One region of the Clostridium sp. CTA-17 genome, then DNA from elsewhere that is predicted to be linked to it. Evidence: riboswitches for the same ligand, from Rfam matches in the RefSeq annotation. Region 1 holds a riboswitch; the other holds the start of a gene.
What was found. Region 1 has a riboswitch for S-adenosylmethionine ahead of ACYUCG_RS12595 (Na+/H+ antiporter NhaC family protein). Riboswitches for the same ligand answer to the same signal wherever they lie in the genome.
Positions count from the first base shown of each region.

Region 2: it holds a riboswitch for S-adenosylmethionine, as region 1 does, so the genes downstream of both, metK (methionine adenosyltransferase) here and ACYUCG_RS12595 (Na+/H+ antiporter NhaC family protein) in region 1, are expected to answer to the same signal.

Region 1 covers NZ_BAAABF010000008.1:82,736-99,241, reverse strand. The annotation lists gene ACYUCG_RS12640 (mannose-1-phosphate guanylyltransferase) at 1-163, opposite strand, end outside; gene ACYUCG_RS12635 (glycoside hydrolase family 1 protein) at 401-1,780, opposite strand; gene ACYUCG_RS12630 (aldehyde dehydrogenase) at 2,478-3,854, opposite strand; gene ACYUCG_RS12625 (DUF3298 and DUF4163 domain-containing protein) at 4,007-4,717, opposite strand; gene ACYUCG_RS12620 (alpha/beta hydrolase) at 4,826-5,767, shown strand; gene rluF (23S rRNA pseudouridine(2604) synthase RluF) at 6,031-6,927, opposite strand; gene ACYUCG_RS12610 (anti-sigma factor domain-containing protein) at 6,949-7,962, opposite strand; gene ACYUCG_RS12605 (class D sortase) at 8,023-8,685, opposite strand; gene ispF (2-C-methyl-D-erythritol 2,4-cyclodiphosphate synthase) at 9,040-9,510, shown strand; gene ACYUCG_RS12595 (Na+/H+ antiporter NhaC family protein) at 9,615-10,928, opposite strand; SAM riboswitch class I at 11,028-11,192, opposite strand; gene ACYUCG_RS12590 (pyridoxamine kinase) at 11,267-12,109, opposite strand; tRNA gene ACYUCG_RS12585 (tRNA-Lys) at 12,244-12,319, opposite strand; tRNA gene ACYUCG_RS12580 (tRNA-Gly) at 12,364-12,437, opposite strand; tRNA gene ACYUCG_RS12575 (tRNA-Gln) at 12,502-12,576, opposite strand; tRNA gene ACYUCG_RS12570 (tRNA-Arg) at 12,580-12,656, opposite strand; gene ACYUCG_RS12565 (hypothetical protein) at 12,782-13,474, opposite strand; gene ACYUCG_RS12560 (HNH endonuclease signature motif containing protein) at 13,663-14,067, shown strand; gene ACYUCG_RS12555 (SGNH/GDSL hydrolase family protein) at 14,249-15,646, opposite strand; tRNA gene ACYUCG_RS12550 (tRNA-Lys) at 15,951-16,026, opposite strand; tRNA gene ACYUCG_RS12545 (tRNA-Gly) at 16,071-16,144, opposite strand; tRNA gene ACYUCG_RS12540 (tRNA-Gly) at 16,150-16,224, opposite strand; tRNA gene ACYUCG_RS12535 (tRNA-Gly) at 16,242-16,315, opposite strand; tRNA gene ACYUCG_RS12530 (tRNA-Leu) at 16,320-16,403, opposite strand.
Region 2 covers NZ_BAAABF010000004.1:254,662-271,167, forward strand. The annotation lists gene ACYUCG_RS09280 (hypothetical protein) at 1-506, opposite strand, end outside; gene recD2 (SF1B family DNA helicase RecD2) at 524-2,758, opposite strand; gene nagA (N-acetylglucosamine-6-phosphate deacetylase) at 2,895-4,031, shown strand; gene metK (methionine adenosyltransferase) at 4,167-5,342, opposite strand; SAM riboswitch class I at 5,591-5,696, opposite strand; tRNA gene ACYUCG_RS09300 (tRNA-Tyr) at 5,773-5,858, opposite strand; tRNA gene ACYUCG_RS09305 (tRNA-Thr) at 5,864-5,939, opposite strand; tRNA gene ACYUCG_RS09310 (tRNA-Tyr) at 5,964-6,049, opposite strand; tRNA gene ACYUCG_RS09315 (tRNA-Thr) at 6,055-6,130, opposite strand; tRNA gene ACYUCG_RS09320 (tRNA-Val) at 6,152-6,227, opposite strand; tRNA gene ACYUCG_RS09325 (tRNA-Tyr) at 6,232-6,317, opposite strand; tRNA gene ACYUCG_RS09330 (tRNA-Thr) at 6,323-6,398, opposite strand; gene ACYUCG_RS09335 (hypothetical protein) at 6,563-7,225, opposite strand; gene yyaC (spore protease YyaC) at 7,313-7,843, shown strand; gene mreB (rod shape-determining protein MreB) at 7,882-8,919, opposite strand; gene spoIIID (sporulation transcriptional regulator SpoIIID) at 9,010-9,261, opposite strand; gene ACYUCG_RS09355 (M23 family metallopeptidase) at 9,337-10,107, opposite strand; gene spoIID (stage II sporulation protein D) at 10,217-11,236, opposite strand; gene murA (UDP-N-acetylglucosamine 1-carboxyvinyltransferase) at 11,348-12,613, opposite strand; gene ACYUCG_RS09370 (hypothetical protein) at 12,636-13,280, opposite strand; gene ACYUCG_RS09375 (F0F1 ATP synthase subunit epsilon) at 13,462-13,863, opposite strand; gene atpD (F0F1 ATP synthase subunit beta) at 13,879-15,276, opposite strand; gene atpG (ATP synthase F1 subunit gamma) at 15,290-16,141, opposite strand; gene atpA (F0F1 ATP synthase subunit alpha) at 16,206-16,506, opposite strand, start outside.

The DNA.
Region 1 (16,506 bases):
AAATATTATCTTTATGGATTATAGGTCTAATTCTATCCACAGTATTACTTAAAAAACTCTTCCCATTATTGTGTATGCTAAGAAATTGTTTAGGGTTTGAACTTCTTGAAAGCGGATAAAGTCTAGTACCCTTTCCTCCTGCTAAAATTAATGAGTAAAGCATGTTGCCTTCAACTCCGTTAATTGTTATAGTGTATTTTATGTGAAAATATTCCATTATGTGAGTATTAAAAAAATTTAAGGCTTTAGTTTAAGTAAAAATACTCCAACTAAAGCCTTTCCTCATTTATTCATATTAATTTATTTTATTGCTAATTTTATAATAAAAAACTTTTTACATAATCATATTAACGTAGAAAATTTATTTTAGAACTGATCTAAGCTAAGTAAATTCAAAGTTTTAAAAACCATTATTATGAGAAACTTCTTTTATCCATCTTCCTGATTTTTTAATAGTTTTCTTTTGAGTTTCTAAATCTAATGATATAAATCCATATCTATTTTTATATGAATTTAACCATGACCAACAATCTATTGGAGTCCATAAATGATATCCTACACAATTTGAACCCTCTTCAATAGCCTTATGAAGCCATTCTAAATGCTCTATTATGAATTCAATTCTATAATCATCTTCAATTATACCTTCAGCATTTTTGAATTTCTCTTCGCCTTCAACACCCATTCCATTCTCTGAAATGAACCATTTTATGTTGCCATAGTTCTCTTGCACATTTTTAGCTATATCATAAATCGCCTTAGGATATATTTCCCATCCTCTATGAGGATTCATTCTCTTTCCTGGCATATCATAATTATCAAAATATTTTTCTGGAGCCCATGTTTCTCCACTATATTCCTCTTCTCTAGCTTTAACTCTTCTTGGTTGATAGTAGTTTACTCCTAAGAAATCCACAGTATTATTTTTTATAACCTCTAATTCTTCCTTAGTAGAATCCCACATTACTCCATCTTTTTCTAAAACCTCAACTAAGTTCTTAGGAAATTCTCCTTTAGTTGCTGGATCTAAGAATAACTCATTGAAGAAAGCATTAGCAATTTCAGCTGCTCTTAAATCTTCTTTTGACTCACTTCTTGGATATGCTGGCGTTAAGTTAACTATTATTCCTATTTCTCCATCTTGTCCTAATTTTCTATACTCTTCTATGGCTCTAGCAGAAGCTAATGCTATATTATAGGCAGCTTGAAGTCCTCTTTTTCCATCAACTATGCAAGGATAATGCCATTTATACAAAAACTGTCCTTCAATAATAACTATAGGTTCATTAAATGTAGCCCATTTCTTAACCCTATCACCAAATAACTCAAAGGCAGTCTTAGCAAATTTCGCGAATAATTCTACAACATGCTTTGATTCCCACCCACCATATTTATCATATAATTCAACAGGAAGATCAAAGTGATGTAAATTCATGATTATATCTATTCCATTTGCTAAACACTCATCTATTACACCATTATAAAATCTTACTCCATCTTCATCTGGCTCACCAGTTTCAAAATCTTTAATTAATCTTGTCCATTGAATTGAAGTTCTAAATGAATTTAATCCAATTTCTTTTAGCATTGCTAAATCTTCTTTATAACTATTGTAAAAATTTGATGCTACATTTGGTCCTATACCATTGTGAAATAACTCTGGATTTATATCGAACCAGTGATCAAATACATTGTCGTGTTTCTTGTTAAATCTACCTTCTGACTGAGGTCCTGAAGTTGCAGCTCCCCACCAAAAGTTTTCTGGGAAAGTATATTTCATGTGAAAACCCCCTATACCTTTGTAAACTTTTTCTCTACTTAATTGTATATTTTAAAGAAACTTTTTTCTAGGGTTCTTATATGGCTTAATTCCAAAAAAAGTGGTTAATTTCAAGAAAAAAAAAGATCTAAGTATAACTTAGACCTTTTTTTCTCAAACCAATATTATAAATATAATTGTATAAATTTTAATTTAAACTCATAACGTCCCCTTTAAATGACCATATTTAATAAATTCTCTCAAAATTCAATAATAAAATAATTTCTCAATATAAATACCCTAATATCTATCATAAGTCGAAAGATATGCTAGCTTCTTCCCCGTCGAAGCTTATAAAATTCATGTAAGAACAATTTCTTATTCTTAAGTTTAAAATAAAATTTACTCATATTTTCAATAGTAATTGTACTAGAAGGCTCCCCCAAACCTTAAAGCTTAAAAACTTAATCTTAAATATGTTTATCATACCATTATTGGCTTGTTAGAAGTTCATCTATAAATAACAGGCATTAGTACATAGACGTAACTTTCAAAGATTGTATTCCTAATTTAGTTATATGTTTTTAGTATAAATTGAACACTTTATTTTAAATACTTTTTATCCGCTCATTGAAAACATATACAATCTTTAAGTATATTATACATAACTTTTTTAATCATTTCCATACAAATCCACCCATATTCATTCATTTTTTATTTATTTCATGATTTTTTTAACAATTGTTAACTTATTTTGGAAAGGAGCATACCTAATCTTTAAGTCTAAGAATGTTTTTCTGTTCATAACACCCTTTTTATTGGAAAATAAGTCAAAACTATACTTACCATGATATTTTCCCATACCACTATTTCCAACTCCACCAAAAGGTAAATATGATGATGATACATGAACTAATGTATCATTTATTGTTACTCCTCCTGATGATGTACTATTAAGAACTTTTTCAATTTTATTTTTATCCTCTGAAAAATAATATAGTGCTAAAGGCTTGTCCTTACTATTTACTACCCTTATTACTTCATCTAAATTTTCAAAAGTTAAAATTGGGAATATAGGACCAAAAATTTCTCTTTCCATAACTGGATCATCCCAAGTTATATTTTTTAATATGGTTGGTTCTATTTGAAAAGTTTTTCTATTATAATTTCCTCCAAAAACTAATTTTTCTTTATCTATATATGAAAGTACTCTATTAAATTCTCTTTCATTTACCATTTTAGAATAATCTTGAGATTCTAAAGGATTATCTCCAAATTGATTTTTTATTTCTTCCTCTAATTTTTTTATAAATTCTTCTTCAATATTCTTATGGACATATAAATAATCTGGTGCAACACAGGTTTGTCCCGAATTCATTAACTTTCCCCAAACTATTCTTCTAGCTGCTAACTCAACCTTACAATCCTTATCAATAATACAAGGACTTTTCCCTCCAAGTTCTAAAGTTACAGGGGTTAAATATTGAGAAGCTGCCTTCATTACTATTTTTCCTACAGTGGCACTTCCAGTAAAGAAAATATAATCAAATTTTTCTTTTAAAAGTTCTTCTACAACTTCTTTTCCCCTTTCTGGATTAACATGAAGAACATACTTTTCATCAAATACTTTTTCTAATATTTCTTTAAGAATTTTAGATGTCTCTGGCGCTGATTCAGATGGCTTTATAACGGCTGTGTTTCCAGCTGCTATTGCTCCAATTAAAGGATCCATTGTAAGCATAAAAGGATAGTTAAAAGGGCCTATTATTAAAACAACTCCATAAGGTTCTAACTGTATAAAACTTTTTGCAGGAAATTGTACTAATGGAGTTTTTACTCTTCTTTTTTTGCTCCATTTTTTTATATTTTTAATGTGCATATTTATTTCATCATATACCATTGCTACTTCTGTAACATAGGATTCAAAGCTAGATTTCATTAAGTCTTTTTTTAAAGCTTCAAAAACTTTCTCTTCCTCACTTTTTAAAACATCTCTTAACTTTTTTAGTTTCTCTATTCTAAAATTTATATCCTTAGTTTCACCTGTACTAAAATATTCCCTCTGTTTATTTATTTTTTCTCTTAAGGCTTCCATAAAATTTCCCCTCCCCATTGTTCCAATTCCTTTTAAATTTATTATAGACCTATTTTATTTAATATTAAAACACATGATTCTTTAAATTATTTTTATAAAGAACTTTAAACAAAAAAGTTTAGAAAACTACTACTAGTTTCCTAAACTTAATTTTAATCTCCTAATTTATAAATTAATCCTTCCTTTAATTCTACATAAGGAATTTTAAATTCTCTAATACCTGAAGAGTATGGAGCTATTTCATATTGTTGAAAATACACTATAATTCCATCTCTATTTAAATAATAGGCTTGATTTTCATTAACTCCCTTAAACAAAGCTCCATTATCAAAATAAAGCTCCTTTTCTTTTTCAATATCCTCTTTTACCTTTTTATCAATTATACTTTTATAGTCAAATCCTTCTTTAAATAAATCTTTTAATCTAAGCTCTTTTCCTGTTTTAAGGTTATAATTATAACTTACTTTAGTCGTTAATCCATGAGCTCCACCAGTATATTGATAATATGAAACAGGTAAACTAATTACTTCATCTGTATTAAATGCTTCAAAAAGACTATATGCCTCCATTTTAGGCATTTCTTTTCCTGCCTTTTCATATTCTTTGCTGTACTCTTCTCCTAATAACTTAATGTCATTTATCCAATTTAAAGTATAATCCTCTACAATTTTATTTATTTTATCTGTAACATCTTTTTCTCCACCTTGAATTATTGGATATTTAACTTTAATTTCATACTTGTCAGTATTTTCTTCTATAGATTTTTCTATAACTTCTATTTTATTTATTTCTTCTCCTAAAACTACAGTAGAAAAAATAAGAAGTAATGACATAAGGCATAAAAAAACTTTTTTAAATTTCATAAAATAAACCTCCACTTTATATTTGGCTAATTTTATTTTTCTCTTAAGTGTTATAATTATGTATAATGTATAAATAAAATCTATTAAAAGCTGATTGGAGTGATATAAGTGACCTATCTTATTATATTGATAATTATTGCAATTCTAGTTATTGTCTTTTTTTTAGCAACAGGTCTGTATATATTTAGATCTACTGTAACTAGAGAACTGCATGATATAGAAAAAAGTTATACTAGATATGTAGAAAATAATCTTTTTGACGAAGCTTTATATAATTCTGCTTCTAAGGAAGATATTACTTTAAAATCCTTTGATGGTCTTAATTTAACCTCAACACTTATAATGAATGAAAATCCTACAAATAAATTTATAGTATTAGTCCATGGAGTTTCTATTTGTTATGTTGGTTCTTTAAAATATTTTGATATATTCTATAAAAATGGCTTTAATGTTCTTATAGTGAATCAAAGAAGACATGGAAAAAGTGAAGGGAAATATTCCACATATGGTTTTTATGAAAAATATGATGTAAACATGTGGATAGAATATTTAAAATCTAGATTTGGTAATGATATAATTTTAGGTCTTCATGGTGAATCAATGGGAGCAGGAACAGTTATGGAGACTATTCCTCTAAATAATTCTATAAAATTTGTCATTGAAGATTGTGGTTACTCTAACTTTTATGAACTTATAGGCTTCCAAATAACTCATCAATATAAAAATAGACTTGTTAGAAGAATTCTTCGTCCAAGCCTTATATTTGCAAACTTCTTTATGAAAACTAAAGCTAAATTTTCTATGAAAAAAATAGTACCTATAGATATAGTATCTTCAACCTCATTACCAATGATGTTTATCCATGGAAAAGAAGATTATTTTGTCCCATGGTATATGTCAGTAGATTTATATAAAGCTAAAACTAAAGGCTATAAAGAACTTTACCTAGTTGAAGGTGCCAAACATGCTGAAGCTTTAGAAGTTAATAAAATTCTATACGAAAAAAAGATAATGACCTTTATCGAAAAAGCATTATCTTTGTATAAGTAAAGTAAAAGTTTAAATTCTATATCAAGACATGTTTTAATAAAACTTACAAACAGTATGAAGAGAATATCTAGATGAGCTTTAGAATTTAAATCATTACGGAGAAGATATTACGTTAAAAAGCTGAGACTGTTCGAAGCGTAGCAAGTTTCGAAGCTTTAGTAATATCTTTGGAGTAATGATTATAAATTCTTAGCGAAATCTAGTAATTCTCGGAATATGTTTGTAAGTTTTATTATTAACTTTTGATATATATCACTTAATTATTAAATTGAAGCCTCTTCAGTCTTTGAAGAGTTTTCTGTTAATCTGTTTATTTCAGCTAATTCTTTCTTAGTTAAGTATCTCCAAGATCCCATTTTTAGGTTTCCTAGGCTAACATTCATTATTCTTATTCTTTCTAATTTTTTTACCTCATATCCAAAATACTCACACATTCTTCTTATCTGTCTATTTAACCCTTGAGTTAGTATTATTCTAAATGAGTTTTTGCTTTCTTTCTTAACTAAGCATTTCTTAGTAACTGTTCCTAGTATAGGTACTCCATTACTCATACCTTTTACAAATTCATCAGTTATAGGCTTATTTACAGTGACAATATATTCTTTTTCATGATTATTACCAGCTCTTAATATCTTATTAACTATATCACCATCATTAGTCATAAATATTAATCCTTGAGAATCCTTATCTAGTCTTCCTATTGGGAAAATTCTTTTTTCATGATTTATAAAGTCAACTATATTACCTTTTATCTTACTCTCAGTAGTACAAGTTATTCCAACAGGCTTATTTAAAGCTATATAAACTAGTTCATTTTCAACCTTTAGAGGTTTTTCATCAATAGATACACTTTGCCCCTTAGAAACCTTCATACCTGTTGTAGCCTTTACCCCATCTATCTTAACTCTTCCTTGTTCTATAAGCTTATCAGCCTCTCTCCTTGAGCAAAATCCTGTTTCACTTATATATTTATTTAATCTAACTTCATCTCTTATTTCATTTTTATTTGATACTATAATAGTATTTTTTGCTGAAGCTTTTTTAGCTACTTTTTGTTTATTATTTTTATTAGTTTTATTTAAATTTTTATCTTCACTCTTAAACTTTTTATTAGATAAACTCTTATCTCTTCTATTGTTATTTTTTGATGCTTTTCTCACTATAAATAATCCTTTCCTTAATTAATTTTTCTTCTCATAGCCTGAATTATTTATTTTTATTCTAAAATTATTCTTTGCATTATCATCCTTATTTACACTTTCAACATATTCTGTAACCTTATTTAAATCTACAGTATCAACCATTTTTCCAGTTATATAAACATCCACAATTCTATTAGGAGGAAGCATATCCTCTTCTTCAAAACCTTTTAAAATTGAGATCATACCATCTTCAAATTTCTTGTTTTCTAATTTTAGTTCTGTTATTAATATAGTTCCCTTTTCTGTTGGAGAATAACTATAAACTATTCTATCAAACCTATTCAATCCAATTTTAACCTTTGATGTTCCTTGAATTAATATAGTAGTTTCCTGTTGCTTATAAAGAAAAGTAACACTTCCTATAAGAATAAATGCAATTAAAGCTACGCTAACTATTACCTTCCTATAATGTCTTAAAGTTTTCTTCTCTTTTCCGGACAATTCATCTCCAACTTTATTTTCACATCTTGTTTTTATTCTTATAAATTGTCCTTCCTTAGTTAATATTATAGTACTCTTTTTCCCCTCTAACATAACTAATCCTTTATGGACAATTTCTTCCCCTTTTGTACCCTTTATAACAGCTAAGTTTTCTAAGTCCTTAAAATTTATATTTAAATACATAGCTAAATTTGTGTAATCTGCATTGTATAATAAAATTAAATAAGCTATTATGTAATTTGACCAACTTATAATCTTTTCATTACTAAATCCTGTTTTTTTAGCTATAACCTTTGTTTGTAATTCTCTTCTATTTATTATCTTTCTTAATAACACTTCTTCATCAACTAAGAAATAGGCTATATTAAGAATTAAATTTCTTTCCTCAATATTAAACTCTTCATTTGAAAGACTCTTTAAATCAACTTTAAATTTTCTAAGCTCTTTTATGAAAGTACTTATTTCTTTTTTCAATATGTTTTTATCTAGATTTTTCTTTATATTTCTAGTAGAAAACATATATTTATCTTTTCTAAAAGTTACCTCACTCACTCAAGATACACTCCTTTATGTATATTTTATAAAAAATAAGACTAAGGCAAAAACCCAGTCTTATTCCACTAACTTTCCTTTTACTATAACCCTATTTTTAGCGTCAGTTGTACATGTAACTATAGTTATAGTAGCATCTTTTGTTGGGTTTAAAGCCTCAGTTTCATCTGGAGTAACCTCATACATATAAGTTACTTCATAAGTGTACTCTTTTCCATTGTAAGTAACTTTGACTTTATCCCCTTTTTCAAGCTTATCAATATCCTTAAAAGCTTGTCCAAAATATGATATTCTATGTCCTGCTATTGAGAAATTTCCTTTTTCCCCTGGCATTGGTGAACCTGGGAAATGACCCACTACATACTTTATATCTTCATATCTAACGCCTTCTATTATGCCTATCTCTAAATTTATCTTTGGAATATTTAAAATAGCAATTCCTTTTCCCTCTTCAAGTTGTGCTTTTTCTGGCTTTTTGTCTTTTTCAACTTCACCTTTATCAGCTATATTCTTTTCGTCACTATTTTCTTTAGTATCTTCTTCTAATGTTTCCCTATCTTTATTTTCACCCTCTGGAACATCAAACTGTAAATTTCTAAAACTATCTAAAACAGCTTGCTGCTGTCTATAAGTATCATATTTCATCCAAATAGTTACTCCAATAAGTGATACCCCTGCCACTATTAAAAGAATACCTAATACATTTCTAATTTTTCCCCACACTTCTCAATTCACCCTTTCTATTTAAATTCCCTTTTACTTAAAGCTTCTAATAATATTAATAAAAACTAAAATTATTTCTAATCAATTATTATAAGCTATTTTCTTTAATTAAATCTCAATTTATTATACCATAGCCCCCATGATATCTATATAAAATTTTATATTATAAATACATCTTTTACATAATTAAAACCTATAAATATTTTAATTTTATGTAACTCTATTTTTGTTACAACTAGGTTTAATTTTCTTTAATAGCTATTGATACTTTGATAACATAATAGAATTATATATAATGAAATCATAAAAATAAATTTTTATTGAAAAAATAAATAAATTTAAGAGGTGATAAGAATGAGAATAGGAATGGGATATGATGTTCATAAATTAGTTGAAAATAGAGATTTAATATTAGGTGGAGTAAAAATTCCTTATGAAAAAGGACTTTTAGGCCATTCAGATGCAGATGTATTATTACACGCAATAATGGATTCACTTTTAGGAGCAGCAGCCTTAGGAGATATAGGAAAACATTTTCCAGATACAGACCCTAAATATAAAGGTGCTGATAGCATAAAACTTCTAGAATTTGTAGGTGAGCTTTTAAATAAAAATAACTATAAAATATCGAATATAGATGCAACTATAATAGCTCAAAGACCCAAAATGGCTCCTCATATACCTACTATGAGAGAAAATATAGCTAGAGCATTAAATATAGACTTAGATCAAATAAATGTTAAAGCAACTACTGAGGAGGGACTTGGTTTTACTGGTTCAGGTGAAGGAATCTCATCTCAAAGTATTTGTCTTTTAATAAAATAAAAAAGATAGGCCTTATATAGCCTATCTTTTTTTACTTTATACCAAAGTTGATTAAACCCCTTTTATATAAATCCCCTTTTTAATGCTTATTGCTTTTTAACATTTTATTCAACGGCTATAGCATTTAACTCCCCACTTTTTTCATCACTTTCTTTCTTTTGGAAAAATGCTATGAATACTATTGCACTTATTCCCATTAAATATGGGTAGAATAAAAATTTCATTATTTCAAATGAACTTAATCCAGTTAAAGCTGCCGCTGACATTAATTGTGCTCCATAAGGAATTATTCCCTGAACTGCACAAGAGAACATATCTAATATTCCTGCAATTCTCTTTGAATCTAAGTTATATTCATCTGAAATATCCTTTGCTAAAGGTCCAACTGTAACTATAGCAATAGTATTATTTGCAGTACATGCATCAACTAAACTTACTAATAATCCAATACCAAATTCAGCCCCTTTTTTGCCATTGATTCTCTTAGTAACTAAGTTTAATACATAGTCTATACCACCATTTTCTTTTATTATTTCAACAATTCCCCCAATTATTATTGAAATTAATATAAGTTCACTCATTCCACCTATACCAGTTGATATTGAAGTAAAGAAAGTCTTTAAATCTAGAGATCCAGTGAAGAATCCAATTGCTCCAGCTAATACTATTCCACCTGATAATATAGCAATTACATTAGCCCCCATTAATGCAGCTATTAAAATACCTAAGTAAGGAATAATCTTAATAAAATTATAATCGTATTGACCTACTGATGTATTAGCTCCACTTCCTAAGAATGTATATATTACAATTACTAAGATAGCAGCTGGTAATATAACTTTAAAGTTTATTTTAAACTTATCCTTCATTTCGCATCCTTGAGTCTTTGTTGCTGCTATTGTGGTATCAGAAATCATTGATAGATTATCCCCAAACATAGCTCCACCTACTACTGCCCCAACTATAAGTGGTAAGGCTATATTAGTCTTATCTGCAATCCCCATTGCTATTGGAACTATAGCAGCTATTGTTCCCATTGATGTTCCTAAGGATATAGCTATAAATGATGATATTATAAATATTCCTGCTACTAATATATTTTTAGGTAATATTGTTAATCCTAAATTCACTGTAGATTCTACAGCTCCCATATTTTTAGCAACCTCTGCAAATGCACCAGCTAATATAAAGATTAAACACATTAAAATTATATTGCTATTTCCAGCCCCCTTACAAAATATCTCTATGTTCTTTTCAAGCCCTCTTTTTCTATTCATGAATATCCCAACTAGAACTGCAATTATTCCTGGAACTAAAACAGATACAGAGTAGAAATCTTTCATTACTAATGAAGTTCCCAAGTAAATCGATACAAAAATTATTAATGGTAATAATGCTGAAAACTTTCCTTTTTTCATTTTCTCTCCTCCTAATCCATTTAATAAATCTATCCTTTATCCTACAAAATAAAAAAACTTCTATCCTAGGATAGAAGTTATTATTCTTACAGACTCTCTTTCTTATCTCTCAGTTTCTACCGCAGGATTTAGCACCGCTATAAATCTTTGCATAGGAAATTGCTACTGATTTTTCTCATTTTAAAATCAGTATTGTTTTAACCGCAAAGAATTACCGGTTGCTGGGTTTCACAGGGCCAGTCCCTCCACCTCTCTTGATAAGATTTATTAAATTTTGTTTTTTTAAATAGTATCATGCTAAAATTACTTTGTCAATTTATTTTTTTGAGTTTAATAATTTATTTACTTATTAATTTATATAACAAACTTTCAAGTAATATTCCTTCATTTGGAGGATAATCAAATTTTTCGCTATATTCTATAGCTTCTGCAATAAAATTACATGACTTCTCCAATGCTTTTTCAGTGCTTTCACCTCTTAATATCCATCCGATTAACAATGAAGCAAAAGCATCACCTGTTCCACAATAAAAAGCATTTATTCTTTTATGAGAATAGGTGTAAAACATTTTTTCTTCTCTATCATAGAGTACAGTATCAATATATTCATTTGCTATTGAACTTGCTACACTTGTTATTATACTTATTTTAGGTCCTAAATTCCCTAGACCTACTAAATACTCTTTTATCTCATCTTCATTTAAAATTTCTTTATATTCTTTACCCAAAAGAAAAGAAGCTTCTGTAATATTGGGAGTTATTATATCTGCACTTTTTATTAACGTTCTCATTTCTTCAATCATTTTCTCACTCATGCCATCATAAAGCTTTCCATTATCAGCCATGACAGGGTCTATAACTACTAGAGTATCATCTTCTTTAAACTCTTCTATAAATTTTTCAACAAATTTAACTTGATTAGGATCAGCTAAATATCCACTATATATGCATTGAAAATTTAAATTAAGTCTTTTCCAATGATCTTTGGTTTCATATATAAAATCGCTTAAATCTCTGATTGCAGGTTTTCCAAATCCATCTGTATGTGCTGATAATACTGCTGTTGGAAGTGGACATACTTGATTTCCCATTGAAGATAATATAGGTATTATTGTTGCTAATGCTGCTCTCCCATAGCATGAAATATCATGAATAGCAGCGATTTTATTCATAGGTTCCATTTCTATCTCCCTTCAAAAATCTGCTCTTAAATAAAATTCTTATTACCTAGTATTATATTAATTAAAATTTCTTATATCAAATGTATCGGTATTTTTATATAAAATAAAAAAAGCATCGCTTATAAAACGATGCTTGGTGCACCATCAGGGATTCGAACCCTGGACTCCCTGATTAAGAGTCAGGTGCTCTACCAACTGAGCTAATGGTGCATATTGTATATTTTTTAATAATTTTACAGTAAAACTTTAAAAAATGGAGCGGGTACCGGGAATCGAACCCGGGTATCCAGCTTGGAAGGCTGGTGTTCTACCATTGAACTACACCCGCTTAGTATGTTTATATATTAACATACTGTTAATATGTTGTCAAGTTTTTAAACCAAGTTAAAAACTGGCTGGGATAGCAGGATTCGAACCTGCGAATGACGGAGTCAAAGTCCGTTGCCTTACCGCTTGGCGATATCCCAGTATGGTGTACCTTAAGGGATTCGAACCCCTGACCCACGGCTTAGAAGGCCGTTGCTCTATCCAGCTGAGCTAAAGATACAAACTTGAATCAACAAAAATTATTATACATAGTTATTTAAAAAATGTCAACATTTTTTTCAATTTATTTTATATTTCTATTAATACTAAGCGATTTTAATTTTAAAATATCAAGAAAATTTAATTTTATACAATATCTTCTAAGTGTTTAAATAAAACTTTTTTAAATTTTTGCTCATCTTCTTTATTTTTATGAGCATTTTTACAAACTTTAAACCATTCTTCTGTAGTCATTCCTATAGTTTTTTCATAACAATCTTCACAATCTGTTTGTAAGTTAGTTTCTACTACAAAATTCCCTAGCTCTTCAGCACTACCAAAAGCTTTTAAGTATAAAAACTCATCATCATTTCCAAGCCAATTGTTATTGAATCTACTACAGAATATTTTTAGTTTTCTCATTCCATTGTCAGCACTTAATCCTTTTAATTTTCTTAATGCTGAAATATCATTTTTCATTTTTTCTTTTTCTTCTTCAGTTGCTTTTCTATTTATCATAGAAATTATCTTCTCTACATCAATTGAAGGTATATGAGTTATTAATTTCTTTTTTCCTTCAACCCATTTATAGTATGCTTCTGGCATAAATACATACTCTATAAATTCTATTAATCTGTTAAAATTAGGTACCATAACCCAAACATTTTGAAATCCAACTTTTCTGTTAAATATTACATAATGTAGGTATTTTGTATCCTCAGTTATAGGTTCATCTTTAAACATTCTTCCTTTTAGGGTTTCATTTTTTGTTATTAATTCCCTCCAAAACTTCTCGGGATTTTCTTCTATCTTTGATCTTTTACGAAATAAGTTATGCATCTCAAAACCCCCTTATATCCTTTATATTTTAATTATATTGCTAACTTTTTTTAACAGCAAAGTGTAAAAAATCCTAAATTCCTTTATATATCTTCATCTTTATCTGAAAAGCTCCGTTATATTGATTAAACTGTTTTTTTATGCTATTTTATTACTATAAATGGGTATTAAAAGTTAAGGAGGATTATATGTCTTATTATTGTGAAATTTGTGGTGATTATGCAGATGTTCATCACATAGTTCATAGGTCAGAAGGCGGTTTAGATTTTAAACTTAATTACAAGTATTTATGCAAAAAACATCATAGGTCTAAAATGGGCCCCCACAGAGATAAAGTCGTAGATTTAAATTATAAACTTGAAATGCAAAACAAACTAAGAGAACTCTTTATAAAAAGTTTTTATACTGGTAATGACATAAAAATTATGTTAGGTCTTACACCTGGTTCTTTAAAAAAGTTAACTAAGAACTTAAAACTTTATAAAGAAGGATATTCTAGTGATGAAATAATATTTAATCTTATGGGCAGAAAAGTTTATTCAGAAGAATATATAGAAGATTTCATATTGCAAAAAGCAATAAGTTGTATATAGAAAGCTGTATCAAAGCTACTTCAGTTTTGATGCAGCTTTATTTTTATCAATTATTTAATATTCATTATGAAATAAAGCTATTATTTCTCTTTTAAACAAATTTAACTTTTATATCCTCATTTTGTATCTCAACTAATTTCTTTATAATTACTTATGCTTTAAAGAACTAATTTTTAATATCCTAAGATCTTTCTATTGTAAAACCACATATTAAACTATTATAATCATATATTCTTAAATCCTTAAAAATCTTCTTAGCAATCGCTAAATGTCCTCTATGATTTGCTCTTCCTTCTACTAACCATGATTCTATAACCCATTTTTTAACTTTGCTTAATCTATCCCAATACTCATAATGATCTATTAAAAATATTTTTTCTTCTTCAGAAACCACTCTTATAACTTTTACATATTCCTCTATATTGCTTCCATTTTTTATTGGACTTTGTAATATAGGTATTGAGTTTATATTTTTAACCTTGCTTACTATATTAACTAAATTATGTTTAAATTCCTCTGGAGTAATTTTTTCATTTCCTCCAATCATTATAAAAACAACTTTAGGATTATATTTTGATACTAAATGTTCAAGGTTATTCATTAAATACTCTGAATTAATATCTTCTGTGCCAAAGTTAATCATAAATTTTTCTCTTTTATTTATGCTTCCATCATTTAATTCCCATCTAATTCTTTCTTCCATATATTCAACATAATTTTTATAACCCAAGGTATCCCCTATTTCATTTGTATCTTCATCCCCTAAAAACACCCATATACCCTTTTTATCTTCATTTATTAAATTTGTTATAGATTCTAAATTATTATTGAAATTTTCTTTAGTATTCTGAATTAATTCTTCTTGAGAGAAATTCTTATTACTTATGTCATTAAAAAATCCTTTATTCCATTCACTATCAACTTTTCTTTCCAAATCATTTTCTGCTTTTATTGGATAACTTAAATTGCAGGTGTAACTATCTTCTTCAAAAATATCTAATTCCTTAAAAATAAATTTAACTATTTCTAAGTGCCCTTTTTCATTAGGATGTATTAAATCATTAAGAAGCTCATTTTTAATATTAGAATCCTCTTTTTCTAACTCCTCCCAATGACTATAATGATCTATTAGCATTACATTATTTTCTCTAGCAACCGCTCTAACAATATCCATATAAAATTTAAGGCTTTTCCTACTTAAATCCATTTTTATTATGTTACTTGTCTGAATGATTGGTATTGCCCCAATTTCTCTAACTTTATTAATAAGTTCTAATATATTGCTTCTATATTCTTCTAAAGGAACAATTTGATTTGATGAATCATTCATTCCAAGCATTATAAAAACAACGTCTGGATCATATATATTTACACAGATATGAAAGTCTCTTATTATGTCTCTAGTTGTAGCTCCTGACACCCCAGTATTAAAAACCATAATATTCTCGTTTTTAAATTTCTCTTTTAATCTTTCTCTAAAATGTTCTGTATAACTTCTATATCCTTTAGTATGAAGTGGCCCATGAGTTATACTATCCCCAGTAAAAACAATGCTTAATCCCTTATCTCCTCTAATCATTCCAATTCCCTCTTTCCTTTTATCCTCTAACTTTAGTTTATAATCCCCTTTTACTTTTAGTAAAAATAATCTTTCTTAAAAACTTAATTTTCTATAAAGCACTTACATATTTGGTAGATTACTATTTAATTAATCCTCTCCCCTTATATATTTATTGCTATAAAAATATTAATATGCTTAAAAATTAATTTTTACTAAGCAAATCATATATTTAATTTTAATAAAAAAAGACTTCAATAAAATTATGAAATCTTCTAAAAATTTTATTATAAAATAAAAAAAGCATCGATTATAAATCGATGCTTGGTGCACCATCAGGGATTCGAACCCTGGACTCCCTGATTAAGAGTCAGGTGCTCTACCAACTGAGCTAATGGTGCATATTATATTTTTTTTAATAATTTTACAGTAAATCTTAAAAAAATGGAGCGGGTACCGGGAATCGAACCCGGGTATCCAGCTTGGAAGGCTGGTGTTCTACCATTGAACTACACCCGCATAAGTGGAGCGGAAGACGGGACTCGAACCCGCAACTTTCACCTTGGCAAGGTGACACTCTACCATTGAGTCACTCCCGCATATTTTTATATTAATTTGGAGCGGGTACCGGGAATCGAACCCGGGTATCCAGCTTGGAAGGCTGGTGTTCTACCATTGAACTACACCCGCTTAGTGGTGCAGGTGAAGGGAGTCGAACCCCCACGCCGTAGGCGCTAGATCCTAAGTCTAGTGCGTCTGCCAATTCCGCCACACCTGCAAAACTATGTTTTTATTATAATATTTTTCAAATTCTATTTCAAGATTTTTTTGCAAATTATTTTTTTAAAACTTTAATTAACTTAATAACTTTTTTAATTAAA
Region 2 (16,506 bases), on a different contig from region 1:
TAAGGCATTGAAGTTTCTAAATTAACTCTAGTTGTTATTAGTCTTGGCTCTAAGAAATGTTCTTTCCTTTGATTATTTAATATTTCTATGTGCTTTATATTGTTAAATACCTTATCTACTGAACATATTACTATCTTCTTAGATAGGCGTTTTAAGTACATTAAATCCTCGTTGCATTCAATACTACTCTTATTTGAATATAGGCTTACATCATCATATATTATCAAATTAAAATTCTTTTTTATATTAAAAAGATTATTAAAATTTACAAAATCAAAATTCATAGAATTTAATTGCTCACTTTTACAAACTTTTCTACTCTTACCTACATACAAAACTTTTTCATTATTTATTAAACAATCACTAATTAAACTTTCAATAAAGTTCAACTTTTGATATGGTTCACATATCAAATTTATAAACCTCTCATTGCTTTTTACATACCATTTCTTTAATATATGACTATATCTATTCTCAACCCTTAAATTATTGCCATATAAGCTCACTTTTAAGTCCCCCTAATTTAATCTTGTTCAAAAACCTCATTAGATATTACTTCTTTTATTCTCCAATTTAAAGAAGAATAACGTTCCATACTCCTTGTATTATCAACCATATATTTTAATGCTTTAGGTATTCCAACTACTACAACCATTTCTTTTGCTCTAGTTATTCCTGTATATAATAAATTTCTATTCATAAGTAACGGTGCTCCCATATATGCAGGTATTATTACTACTGGAAATTCACTTCCTTGACTTTTATGTATTGTAATTGCATAAGCTAAATCTAACTCATCTAAATACATAAAATCATAAATAACTCTTCTTTCATCATCAAATATTATAGATAGCTTTTTACCTTCTAAATCTATATTTTCTATAAATCCCATATCTCCATTAAACACACCTGAACCTTCATGCTCACCCTTTCCAGCTATTCTAGTCCATTTTAGAGAGTAGTTATTCTTTATCTGCATAACCTTATCTCCCTCTCTAAATATCATACTTCTAAATTCTTTTTCTTTTTTATATGGAGCCTTTGGATTTAAGACGTTTTGAATTTTTTCATTTAAATTGGTAACTCCTAATACACCCTTTTTCATAGGAACTAAAACCTGTATACTTTTTAACTTATCCCAATTTGAGTTAAACTTAGGCAACCTAGTATTTATTAAATCTATAATAGTATTTAATATTCCCTCTTGAATATCATTTCTTATGAAAAAGAAATCAGTCCCTTTTTCATTTAATTTAGGCATCTCACCTTTATTTATTTTATGTGCATTTACTACAATCATACTCTCTTTTCCTTGTCTAAATATTTCCTTTAGACGTACAACCTTTGTAAATCCACTCTCTATAAAATCATTTAATACATTTCCAGCTCCTACTGATGGAAGCTGATCAACATCTCCCACTATTATAAGCCTAGTACCTACCTTAATTGATTTAAGTAAAGCATTCATTAAAGTTATATCAATCATTGATGCCTCATCTATTATAACCACATCAGCCTCTAAGGAATGTTCCTCTGCATTGGTTACAAAAACACTTTCTTCTTTTTCAAAGACTCCCATGTCAAGCATTCTATGTATTGTGGTAGCTTCTTTTCCTGTAGACTCACTCATTCTTTTAGCCGCTCTTCCAGTAGGTGCTCCCAAAAGAACCTTCAAACCACAAGTTTCAAAAATTTCAATTATACACTTTATTATAGTGGTCTTTCCTGTTCCTGGTCCCCCGGTTATTATCTCTATTCCATTTTGAAAAGCACTTATTATAGCGTCTTTCTGAGATTCTGCAAAAGTTATATTATTTTTCTTTTCAAATTGAAGTATTAGGTGCTCTACATCTACACTTATATCTTGGAAATTGCTTATAGCTAAAGTTAAAATCCTATTAGTTATTCCAAGCTCACAATAATAATTAGGTATTGTGAAAACACCTTCTTTATCATTAACTTTCTCTAACTTTATTTTTCTATCTAAAGCTGCATTTTTAATATTTTCTTCTATTATATCTCCACTTACAGTTAATACATTACTTGCTTCCTTTATAAGTTCATCCTTTGGCATAAAAGTATGTCCATTAGCACAAAATTCATTTATTACGTATCTTATACCACTTTGAATTCTAAAAGGTGAATCTACTTCTATGCCTAAACTCCTAGCAATCTTATCAGAAGTCTTAAATCCTATTCCTGAAATTTCATCACAAAGTATATATGGATTATTTTTAACTGTATCAACTGAACTAGCTCCATATTTTTTATAAATCTTCAAACACTGATTTACACTTAATCCATGTGTTTGCAAAAATATAGTTATATTTTTTAATTCTCTTTGTTCTCTATAAGACTCAATTATGGTTTCTAACTTCTTTTTACCTATTCCCTCTATTTCTTTTAATCTCTCAATATTATTATCTAAAATATTAAGAGTATCTTCTCCAAATTTATTTACAATTTTTTTTGCCGTAACAGGCCCTATCCCCTGTATTATCCCAGAAGATAAATATTTTTCTATTCCATCCTTTGAAGTAGGTAATATCTCTTCACATTCTTCTACTTTAAATTGTTTTCCAAACTGGGAATGGTTAACCCAACTTCCTATAATTTTTAAATTTTGACCTTCTTTCACATGTGGTAAAACTCCCACTGCTGTATGAATAATATTATTTTCTCTAAATTTTATAACTGTATACCCTGTATCTGAGCTTTTAAATACTATACTCTCAACTATTCCATTTAATGCTTCCATATTACCTCCTAAAAGGTTTCTCTTGAATTGTTATTACTATTAATTATATCACAATTATTAAATTTAAATCATAGTGCTTATTTTGTTGACTTACACAAATTAAAATTTTAAGATTATTATGAGGAAGGTGATTCGTATGTTAATAAAAAACTGTAATATAGTATATTTAGATAAGATTGAAAAAGGAAATATACTTATAGAAAACGGAAAGATAAAGGCTATAAATCCTAAAGAAGAATGTAATTGTGAAGTAATTGATGGAGAAGGCTTATTCCTATCTCCAGGATTTATAGATGTTCATATACACGGTGCTGGTGGTCACGATACTATGGATGGTACTTATGAAGCTATAAATGAAATATCAAAGGTTATAGTTAAACATGGTACTACTTCATTTTTACCAACAACAATGACTGTAGCTGCTGAAGACGTATGCAAGTCAATGAAAGCTATTCATAAAGCAAAAACTGAAGGAACAGATGGAGCTAATGTTTTAGGTGCTCACTTAGAAGGACCATTTATAAGCCCAAGTGCAATAGGTGCTCAAAATCCTGATTTCTTAATCCCTCCAACAAAAGAAAACTTCTATAAATTAGTTGGAGAACATGAAGATGATGTTGTTTCAATAACTCTTGCTCCTGAAGTAGAAGGTGCTAAAGAACTTACTAAATTCTTAAGTGAAAAAGGTATAGTTGTTTCAATGGGACATACTAAAGCTACTTATGAAGAAGCTATGGAAGGAATAAAGTGTGGATGCTCTCATGCCACTCATTTATTTAATGCAATGACTCCATTTACTCATAGAGAACCTGGGGTTGTAGGTGCTGTTTTTGATAGTGAAATAACTACTGAAACAATATCAGATGGTATTCACATATCATATCCAAGCTTAAGAGTTGCCTATAAACAAAAGGGAACAGACAAGGTTTTATTAATAACTGATGCTATGATGGCTTGCTGTATGCCTGATGGAATGTATTCATTAGGAGGACAAGAGGTTGAAGTTAAAAATGGAGCGGCAAGATTATTAACTGGTTCTTTAGCAGGATCAATTTTAACTTTAGATGTGGCAGTCAAAAATATATTTAACAACACTAATTATCCACTTAATGAAGTTATAAAAATGGCTACTTATAACGGAGCTAAACACTGTAAGGTTGACGACAAAAAAGGATTAATTAAAGAAGGTTATGATGCTGACTTAATTCTTTTTGATGAAAATATAGATATAAAATATGTAATAGTTAATGGAAAATTAGTTCATAAAGCTTAATATAAAAAAGTACTTTGATTTTTCAAAGTGCTTTTTTATTTTATCTTAATTTAAAAATTACTAGTTCATCTTAAAATAATAAATTTATAGAAAAATAAAAAGCTTAGGATATAAAATCCTAAGCTTTTCTATATATTAAAGATATTTCTTTATTTCTTCAACTTTGTTTAAGTTTTCCCATGGAAGATCTAAATCTGTTCTTCCAAAGTGTCCATAAGCAGCTGTTTGTCTATATATAGGTCTTCTTAAATCTAAATCTCTTATTATAGCTCCTGGTCTTAAATCAAACACTTTGTTTATTATATTAACTATTTCTTCGTCTGATATTTTTCCAGTTCCAAAAGTATCTACTATAATTGATACTGGCTTAGCAACCCCTATAGCATAAGCAACTTGAACTTCTAATTTATCTGCGATTCCTGCAGCAACTAAGTTTTTAGCTACCCATCTAGCAGCGTATGCAGCTGATCTATCAACTTTAGTTGGGTCTTTTCCTGAGAAAGCACCACCACCGTGTCTTCCATATCCACCGTAAGTATCAACTATGATCTTTCTTCCTGTTAATCCAGCATCACCTTGAGGTCCACCGATAACGAATCTTCCTGTTGGATTTATGTAATACTTAGTATTTTCATCTAATAACTCTGCTGGTATAACAGCTTTTATAACATGTTCCATTAAATCAGCTTGTATTTGCTCTTGAGATACTTCTGGACCATGTTGTGTTGAAATTACTATTGCATCTATTCTAACTGGTTTATCATTTTCATATTCAACAGTAACTTGTGTTTTTCCGTCTGGTCTTAAGTAAGGTAAAGTTCCGTTCTTTCTTACTTCTGTTAATCTTCTTGATAATCTGTGAGCCATAGCTATTGGTGCTGGCATAAATTCTTCAGTTTCATTAGTAGCAAAACCAAACATCATTCCTTGGTCTCCAGCTCCAACTGCATCTATATCAATTTTTTCTCCAGCTCTTGATTCTAAAGCTTCATCAACACCCATAGCGATATCTGATGATTGCTCGTCTATTGTAGTCATAACTGAACAAGTTTCACAGTCGAAACCGTATTTAGCTCTATCATATCCTATACTTTTTATAGTTTCTCTAGCTATTTTAGGGATATCAACATAACAATTAGTTGTTATTTCTCCCATTACCATTACTAATCCTGTAGTAACAGCTGTTTCACAAGCAACTCTTGCGTTTGGATCTTTTGCAAATATAGCATCTAAAACTGCATCTGAAATTTGGTCACATATTTTATCTGGATGCCCTTCAGTAACTGATTCTGATGTAAATAATCTTCTCATGGCTAATGCTATCTTACTATCATAATAAGATAGCTAATTCACCCCTTTCATTTTTATTTATTCCAACCCTGTTTATTTAAACAAATAACTTAATTTATCTTCCCACGATTCAAAATAATATCTTTAAAGCTTAATTAACAAACTTTATTTTAATGCGCGCCTTTAAAATATTTTTGTTAATAAAAAAATCTCTTCTCAAACCTTTAAAGATTTAAGAAGAGATTTTAGTTATACACTAAATTTATCTTCTCTCATCTTGTAAAGAATTTCTTTACCGGAATTGGCACCGTAGTGATTTCTCACTGGTTGCCGGGTTTCATAGGGCCTTTTTCCCTCCACCTCTCTGGATAAGAGTATATAAATACTAATTATTCTATTTTATTAAGATATTATTTTAATAAAGAGACACTCAATTAATAGTGTCTCTTTCTGGTGGTGGAAGAAGGATTCGAACCTTCGAAGTCGTCCGACAACAGATTTACAGTCTGCCCCCTTTGGCCACTCGGGAATTCCACCACATATGGAGCTGATGATCGGACTTGAACCGATAACCTGCTGATTACAAGTCAGCTGCTCTGCCAATTGAGCCACACCAGCATATCAATATTTTGTTTTTATAAATGGTGGTGGAAGAAGGATTCGAACCTTCGAAGTCGTCCGACAACAGATTTACAGTCTGCCCCCTTTGGCCACTCGGGAATTCCACCACTTGTGGAGCTGATGATCGGACTTGAACCGATAACCTGCTGATTACAAGTCAGCTGCTCTGCCAATTGAGCCACACCAGCGCATTTATTTATTATGTTTTATGGTGGTCGCAACAGGGATCGAACCTGTGACCCCCTGCTTGTAAGGCAGGTGCTCTCCCAGCTGAGCTATGCGACCTTATTGGTGGTGGAAGAAGGATTCGAACCTTCGAAGTCGTCCGACAACAGATTTACAGTCTGCCCCCTTTGGCCACTCGGGAATTCCACCACTTATGGAGCTGATGATCGGACTTGAACCGATAACCTGCTGATTACAAGTCAGCTGCTCTGCCAATTGAGCCACACCAGCACATTTATTATTTTCCTCTGTCGTTTTGGCTCACCGCCAATCGACAAGACTTAGTATATATTGTTATGCTTTTTATTTCAAACTCAATTTCAGGCGATTTTCAGATATTATGTTAATTTATTTTTAATATTCTCTCAATTTCTTTTGTTTACTTCTTTTTTCATTCATATTTTTTCTTCAATTAACTCAATATTTATGTATGGACTTAATATATCTTTCATTTCTTTATATTCTTTATATTCTAATTTATCCTTAAGTATTTTAAATATATCAATAGCAGCATCTAACTCATCATTTCTCTTAATATGTTCTAATAAAACTCCATAATCAGTTAAAGATAAATTTTTAGCAATAGAAATTAATTTAAACTTATCTGCTTTATTTATTTTCTTAGGAATTGAATACTTATCTACTTTAAATACTTCTTTTCTTTCTTCTGAAGACTTCCCCATTTCTACCTTTTCTTTATACTTTTCATTTTCTTTTATATTTTTTACATTTTCTTTAGTTTTACTTTCTAATTCTTTTTCTTCTTTTAATCGATATTCATCTAAATTATTATTTTTCTTATGATTATTTTCACTTATATTTTCTTCATCTTTATCTTCTCTTAAATCTTCTTTATTGTTTTCTATAGTCTTTTGTTCACTTTTCTCTTCATTAATCTCTAAAATTTCATTCCTCTCATTTTTTGTACTATCTACTTGAAATTTAACTTGCTCATAATTTAAGTTAACAAAATACATCATTGCTCCCATTGTTACTGTAGTAAAAAATAGTACTAAAAAACTTAAAAACCCTTTATTCATAAACATATTCACCTCCATTTTAATAATTACCACCTAAAATCTTTTTTATACTTCTATTTAATATTTCTAATTCCTCCTTCATATAATTAATGAGGGGGTGAAGCCTTGAATAGAATAAAAACTTACTATGAAAATTATTTAGCATATTACGAAATTTCAGATTTTTTAAAAAATCATATAGATGAAAAAACAATTATAGTATGTATAGGAACTGATAAATGTATAGGTGATTGCTTAGGACCACTGGTTGGTACCCTATTAAAAGAAAAATTCTTTCCTTTAAATGTATTTGGTACACTTGACTCTCCTATTCATGCTCTTAATCTTGATAAAAAAATAACTGAAATATTAAAAAGCTATCCTGATTATAAAATAATAGCTATAGATGCTTGCTTAGGAGATCCTAAATCTATTGGTGAAATTCATATCAGAAATGAGCCTATTCATCCTGGAAAAGGAGTTGGTAAAACCTTAAGAAGTGTTGGAGATATATCTATAATAGCTATAGTTGATTCCTCAGAAAATATAGATTTATTTACAAGTAGACCTATTAGATTAAGCTTTATATTAGATATGTCTAAGGTTATTGTAGATTCTTTAATTCACGCCTATTATTTAAAAAACAAAAAAAATTAACCATATATCTCTTAATATTAAGAGATATATGGTTAATTTTACTCATCAATTAATTTTACTTCTAAATCATCCATACCTAAATTTAATTTTTCAAATGTTTTTAAAACTTTACCTGTTCCCTCAGCTACACATTTTACAGCATCATCAGCCACTCTAACCTTAACGCCTGTCCTTTGCTCGATAAACTTATCTAAGCCATTTAATAAAGCTCCTCCACCAGTCATGAGAATTCCTTCTTCTATTATATCAGCAGCTAATTCAGGTGGTGTTTTTTCAAGAACAGAGTGTACAGCTTCACCAATTATGCTAACCTCATCTTTTAAGGCTATTCTAAGTTCTTCACTATCTACTGTTATTATTCCAGGTAAGCCTGTTATTAAATTTCTTCCCTTTACTTCCATGATTTCTTTTCTATTACCTTCAACAGCTGTAGCAACATTTATTTTTAATTCCTCTGCTGTTCTTTCACCAATCATAAGTTTATATTTACTTCTAACAAATTTAATTATAGCTTCATCAAATCTGTCTCCAGCTACTTTTACAGATTCTCTTATAACAATTCCACCTAAGGATATTATAGCTATATCTGCAGTTCCTCCACCTATATCTACAACCATATGTCCACTAGCCTTTGATATATCTAATCCCGCTCCTATTGCAGCTGCTAATGGTTCTTCTATAAGATATACGTTTTTAGCTCCTGAATTTTTTGCAGCATCTATAACTGCTCTTTTCTCAATTCCAGTTGCTTGACAAGGTATACATATCATTACTTTAGGTGCAGATATTCTTCTATTTCCAACACCCTTCTTGATAAAATACTTTAACATAGCTTCTGTCATCTCATAATCTGATATAACCCCATTTCTCATAGGTCTTAATGCTACTATATTTCCAGGTGTTCTTCCTATCATCTGCCTTGCAGATTCTCCTACTGCTAGAACTTTGTTCTTATTTTTGTCTATGGCTACCACTGATGGCTCTTTTAAGACTATACCTTTATCTTTCATATAGACAAGAACTGTTGCTGTTCCAAGATCTATACCCATGTCTGTACCTTTTCTCCAAAACCACATATTTACAACTCCCTAATATATAATAATAATTATTATTTTCTATAAAAATATACATAAATACTAACTTTTATTATATAAGGAATATTTTCATCATTCAACAACTTTATATTTTAGCTTAGTTGCCTTTCCACCTCTTATGTGTCTTTCAGCTTTATTTAAATCTAAGATACTTTTTGCTTCTTCAGCTATATCAGGATTTATCTTAGGCAATCTTTCAGTCATATCCTTATGTATAGTACTCTTACTTACACCAAAAACTTTAGCTGTTTTCCTTATAGTAGCTCTTGAATAAATAATGTACTGAGCTACTTCTAAAACTCTCTCTTCAATATAATCTTTCAAGAACCGTACCTCCTTAAAAATATTCTTAATTTTTTAATCAGCTGCTTCTTAAAAAGCAGCTGATTATGTACTAAATTATTCTTTTACAGGAATATCTTTTAAATATTTTTGTGGATCTACTGGTTCCTTAGAATTTTCCATATGGAACATTAAATAAGTTTCAGAAACTCTGTCACTTGGACTACTTTGAATAGTTTTTCCAATCTTACCTATAGAATCTCCTTTTTTAACATTATCCCCTTCTTTAACTTTAATTTCTGGATCTAAGTTTCCATAAAAACCAACAATACCGTTTTGATGCTCTATTTTAACAAAACACCCCTCTTTTGAGTTCCCTTTTCCAGCCTCTACAACTTTACCATCACCAATTGCTAAAACTTCAGTTCCCTCAGCAGCTTCTATATCTATTCCTTTATAAACAGATGCACTTTGACCTGATTCATTTAATCTAGGTTCTAAGTTATATAATCTTGTTATAACTCCACCCTTAATTGGTGATATAAAGCTTTGACTTTGATTTGAAGTCGCTACTGACTTATCAGCATTATTTGCTTCAGGTTTTAATTCTTCAACCTTAGCTTCATTAGATGCAGTTTCTTCTGAATCATTTGTTGCTTCTGTTTTTCCTTCAACTAATTCCGCATCATCAAAAGTATTACCAGTTGTAGTACTATTATCCTCTGTATTTTCTATAGTGTTTTCTGCTATATTTTCTTCTACTGTGTTATTTGCACTTTTATTTGCTACCACTACTCCAACTGTTGCTACTAAGCATAGGCAAACAAATAAAACTACATAAAATCCATCCTTTTTAATAAATCTCTTAAATTGGTCTTTTTTATTCATTTTCAACACCTCCGTTTCTAATTCTGTCCATTTATCCTAAATTAATACACATATATAAATCTTTTTTTATAAAAAAAGAACAAGCAAAATTTATTTGCTTGTTCTTCTATTAATCTATTAAAACTTTATTACTATCTTCAATTTTACTGCCTTTAAAATAATGCTCTAATATTTCATCATATTTACTGCCTTCCTTTGCCATTACATTAGCACCCCATTGGCTCATACCAACACCATGTCCATAACCTAAACATTTTATGTTTACTTTGTCCTCTAAAACTTCTAATGTAAAATTAGCAGAATTTAATCCAAATATTTTTCTAAATTCCTTCCCCTTAATTGTAGCATTTCCTATTTTTATGTCATTTACAGTTCCCCCTGTATTTCTATTTAATATTTTAACTTCTTCATTTATGTTATTTCCTAAATCACTATTAGGAATAGATTTTTTAATTTTACTCTTAAAATCACTTATAGACATGCTTATTTCACTCTCATATTTAGGTGATATTTCTTCACCTGGACTTTCAACAGACTTTAAATAAGGAACATCTTCTGAAAATACAGCAACAGCATCCTCTGTATTTCCTGAACTTGTAGAAAAATATTGAGGATATTTTACTAACTGGTCATTGTAAGCCAGAACCTTTCCTGCTGTTTCTTTAACAACCGCTTTTAATTTTTTTAAATATTCTTCTCCCTCTTTACCCCAAGCTTTTTTCCGTTCATTAATATTTAAGTATGCTTGACAATGAGTAGTATCACATATATTTCCTTCTTTTATATTGCTACATCCAGAAATTAATTTATTTATAACAAATGTTCTTGCTAAAATAGCCTGAGCTTTTAATGCCTCTTCATGAAAGGTAGCTGGCATTTCACTTGAAACTACAGATAACACATATTCCTCTAATGGTACTTTTTCTACTTTATTTTCTTTAGATATGTAAACTTCAACTTCCTTTAAGTTGACTACATCAACTAACTTTTTATTTTCAACTTTATCTACCTTATTAATTTCAGCCATACTTGAACTAGATAAAAAACCAAAAAGTATTGGTATAAAAACTATACTCACTATGATTGCACCAATAAAAATTATTGGTTCTAAAATTTTTCTATTTATCATAAATCCTCCTAAAACTTATTAATACAGTTTATGTATATGCTAAGTTTTCTAAAACTCGAACTTATAATAAAATTATTTAAAGTAAAAAAAGTCAACAGCAATGCTGTTGACTTATATTCTACTTATGTCAGCGCCTAATGCTCTGAACTTATTTTCTATTTCAACATAACCTCTATCTATATGATATATATCAGTAACTATTGTCTCTCCCTTTGCTACAAGTCCAGCTAAAATCAAAGCAGCTCCTGCTCTTAAATCAGTTGCCTTAACTTCACATCCAGTAAGGTTATTTACTCCTTCAATTAAAGCAGTTCTTCCTTCTACTTGTATATTTGCACCCATACGTCTTAATTCATCTACATTCATGAATCTATTCTCAAAAACACTTTCTGTTATCATACTACTTCCTTTTGCTATACTCAACAAACTCATCATTTGTGATTGCATATCAGTAGGATATCCTGGATATGGCATTGTTTTTATATTAATTGGTTTTATTTCTTCATTTCCTTTTACTATTATACTGTTTTCCTCATTATGGACATCCCAAAACTCTGTTCCAGCTTCTTTTAGTTTAGATATTATCGCTGAACAATGATCCTTATTTACTCCATTTATTTTTATTTTTGATCCTGTTATTGCTGCTGCAACCATAAATGTTCCAGCTTCTATTCTATCATATATAGGAGTGTACTCAGTTGAACTTAATGAATCCACACCCTCTATTATTATTTTACCTGGTTTTTCAATATAAATTTTAGCTCCCATAGAATTTAAAAAATTAATTAAATCAGTTATTTCTGGCTCTTGGGCTGCATTTTCAATTACCGTAGTCCCTTTAGCCATAGTTGCTGCCATCATTATATTCTCTGTTGCCCCAACTGATGGAAAGTCTAAATATATCTTACTTCCAACTAATTTTTTTGCCTTTATACATACAAATCCATTGCCACAATTGCTATCTTCAGCTCCTAAGGCTCTAAGTCCTTTTATATGCAATTCTATTGGTCTAGAACCTATATTACATCCGCCTGGTCTAGCTAACCTAAACTCTCCATATTTAGCTATCATTGGTCCCATTATTAAAAATGAAGCTCTCATTTTTTTAACCAAATCCTCACTTGGAATTAAAGGCTCTTTATTTAGTGGTGGTACAATTAATTTATTTTCTTTCTTATCTATTTTTAAATTATACCCTAATTGCTCCATAACATTACAAATTGTAAAAACATCTTGTAACATAGGTAATTCATTTATTAGTACACCATCAGTAGCTAATATACTTCCTGCGATTATTGGTAAAACTGAGTTCTTAGCTGTATTTATATTTACTTCTCCTTTTAATTTCTTTCCACCTTTTACTACTATTTTATCCATATTATCCTCCATTAAAATTATTTTAATATGTTGTGAATATGATAGGAGTTCCTAAAATCAACTTCCTATCTTCCTCATATGTCATAATGGAGTAATTAAACTGGTAATCACTCTTAAGATTAATTATTCCTGTAGTTCCTTTCTCTAAATTTATTCTTTTAGTTTCCTTTACCTTACTCTTACCAATTGATTCTATAAGTTTTTCTTCAATTTCATCTATATTATTATTCTCTCTAATAGTGCCTTTTATATAAGTATAATATTTTATATTTTTCATATTTTTATTATGAATAACTTGAAAATGTTCCTTAATATTATTAAAATCAATTCTATTTTTAGAAACAATTACTATTTGAACTCTACTTTTTGAATTTTCTTCTATTAGATTAATATCTAAATCAAATTGTTTTTTTGAAGTATTTAAATATATTTCATTTTCTTTTTCTACTATACTAGTAAAATCTTCAATTTTAATATAATCACTAATATGATTAAACTTATCTTTCATATTTTCATCTGTAATATATTCTATTTTCATACCATACTCTTCTATATTACAAATCTCCTCTTCAACTTTAGAATAGACTTTATTATCTAAATTAATAGTGCTTGGACTAAAAATAAGAGAGAAACAAAATAATGCTGCTACCAAAATATTATTATTCATTAATATACCACCCTTCCATCTAAATTATTGTCAAGGATAGTATTTTTATACAATAATTCTCTTATATATTATCAATATATTATAGTAATCTGAAAAAGTTCTATTAATTACATAAAAATATTTATTGAGAAGCATAATCATAATAAAAAAAGCATACAGTTTCCTGTATGCTTTATATAAATTACATTTCTTTTAACTTTAATCTAGACATAGCTCTTGCTAAGGCTAACTTAGCTCTCTTTTCATCTAGCTCATCAGTCTTATTGTTTAATCTTTCCTCTGCTCTTTGCTTAGCATTCATAGCTCTTGCTTGATCTATTTCTTCAGGCCATTCTGCTGAATTTACACAAAAAGTAACTTCATTGTTTTGAACCTTCATTAATCCTGTTGAAGTAAATAAATATTTACTTTCACCATTCTCATCATCTATTCTTGTAACAGTAGGAACAGTCGCTGTTAAATAAGGTTGGTGACCTGCTAATACTTCAAACTCACCGACAGCATTTTTACATAAGACTCTTGAAACTTCACCTGAAATAAGAACTCTTTCTGGTGTTGTAACAATTAACTTGAATTTATTCATTTTTATTCACCCCTTTTATTGGGCTATTGCTCTAGCTTTTTCTAGAACTTCTTCTATTGTTCCAGCAAATAAGAAAGCTGATTCAGGAACATTGTCATGTCTACCCTCTAATATTTCTTTGAAACCTCTTATAGTTTCTTTTATTGGAACGTATCTACCTTGCATTCCAGTAAATTGCTCTGCTACTGTGAATGGTTGTGATAAGAATTTTTGTATTCTTCTTGCTCTAGCAACTATTAATTTATCTTCATCTGCAAGCTCATCAACACCAAGGATAGCGATGATATCTTGAAGTTCTTTATATCTTTCTAATATATGCTTAACTTTTGAAGCAACTTCATAGTGTTCTTCTCCAACAACTCTTGGGTCTAATATTCTTGATGAAGAATCTAGTGGATCAACAGCTGGGTAAATACCTATTTCAGCTATACTTCTTGATAAAACTGTCTTAGCATCAAGATGGTTGAATGTTGTAGCTGGAGCTGGGTCAGTTAAGTCATCGGCTGGTACGTATACCGCTTGAACTGATGTAATTGATCCATGAGTAGTTGATGTGATTCTCTCTTGAAGAGCTCCCATCTCTGTAGCAAGAGTTGGTTGGTAACCAACAGCTGATGGTATTCTTCCTAATAAAGCTGAAACCTCTGATCCAGCTTGTGAGAATCTGAATATGTTATCTATGAATAATAACACGTCTTGCCCTTGGTCTCTGAAGTACTCAGCCATAGTAAGTCCTGTTAAAGCAACTCTCATTCTTGCTCCAGGTGGTTCGTTCATTTGTCCAAATACTAATGCTGTATTTTTTATAACTCCTGATTCCATCATTTCATAGTAAAGGTCATTACCTTCTCTTGATCTTTCTCCAACTCCTGTGAATACAGAAAGTCCACCGTGCTCTTTAGCTATGTTGTTTATAAGCTCTTGGATAAGAACTGTTTTACCAACACCGGCACCTCCAAATAGACCGATTTTTCCCCCTCTTTGGTAAGGTGCTAAAAGGTCGATAACCTTTATTCCTGTCTCAAACATTTGAGGAACAACTGATTGCTCTTCAAATGATGGAGCTGGTCTATGAATTGGATATTTTTCTTCATTATTAACTTCAGCTCCACTATCTAGTGGTTTACCTAATACGTTAAATATTCTTCCTAATACGCATTCACCAACTGGTACTGATATAGGTGCTCCTGTATCAACAGCTTCTACACCTCTTCTTAGTCCTTCAGTAGCCTCCATAGCTATAGTTCTAACTATATCGTCTCCTACGTGTTGCTCTACCTCACAAACTAAGATTTTTCCATCGTCCATTTTTATGTGTATTGCATTAAATATATTAGGAAGTTCATCATTTGCAAATTTTATATCTACAACTGGTCCAATAACCTGAACTACTTTACCTATATTATTAGACATTTTGAGTACCTCCTTATTTTTGTGCTTCTGCTCCACCAACGATTTCTGATATCTCTTGTGTTATAATACTTTGTCTTATTCTATTGTACTTAGCATCTAATGAGTTTAATAAATCATCGGCATTTTTAGTTGCTCCGTCCATTGCCTGCATTCTAGCACTTTGTTCACTAGCTTTTGAATTAAACATAGCATTCATGAATTTACCTTTTAAATATGATGAAACTAATGAATCTATTATTTCATCCTCATCCGGTTCAATTAAGAAAGAAACTTTACCTTTTTCTCCAGTTAAGTCTAGTGGTAATAATTTTTCTTCAACAACCTCTTGCTTAACAGGTGAAAAGAATTTAGTGTAAACTAAACTTACTTCTCCAAAATTTCCATCAGTAAATTCTTTAACAGCTTTATTCACTATAGTTGATGCATCACCAACGTTTGGTGTATCTCCTAAATCAACATATTCTGCTAAAGTAGAAATCTTGTTTTTCTTAACATAATGGATACCTTTTTTTCCTACTACTACTGCTTCGATGTTTTGAAGATTATCTTCATATTTATCTCTTACAAAAGCCGCAGTATTACCATTAAATCCACCACATAATCCTGAATCTGATGCTAATAATATTATTAACTTTTTAGGATTATCATTGGGTTTAAGTAAAGGATTATTATTGCTATTTAATGATCCGATTAATTCTCTAGCAATTTCATCTAGACTACTAAAATATTGATTATTTTCAGTTAGTTTTTGTCTAGCTTTTCTTAACTTAGAAGTGGCAACAAGTCCCATAGCTTTTGTTATTTTTCTTGTGTTTTTGATACTTTTTATTCTTCTTTTAATTTCTAAAAGTCCTGCACCTGCCATTTAAGCTCCACCTCCATTCTTAAAAATGTGGGCATAGCTTTAATTAAAAAGCTATGCTCTTATTTTACATTAAGAATATTTTTTTAAATTCTACTATAGCACTTTCTAAAGCAGATTTTAATTCATCGTCTAAAACTTTCTTATCTAATATAGCTTTACCAATTTCTCTATGATGAGTATCCATATATTCTAAGAATTCTTTTTCAAATTTCTTAATATCTGAAACTTTAATATCTAATAAGAAATTGTTAACTGCAGCATATATTATCATAATTTGTTTTTCAACTGCCATTGGCTTATATTGATCTTGCTTTAAGATTTCAATAAGTCTCTTACCTTTTTCAAGTCTTGCTTGAGTATCTTTA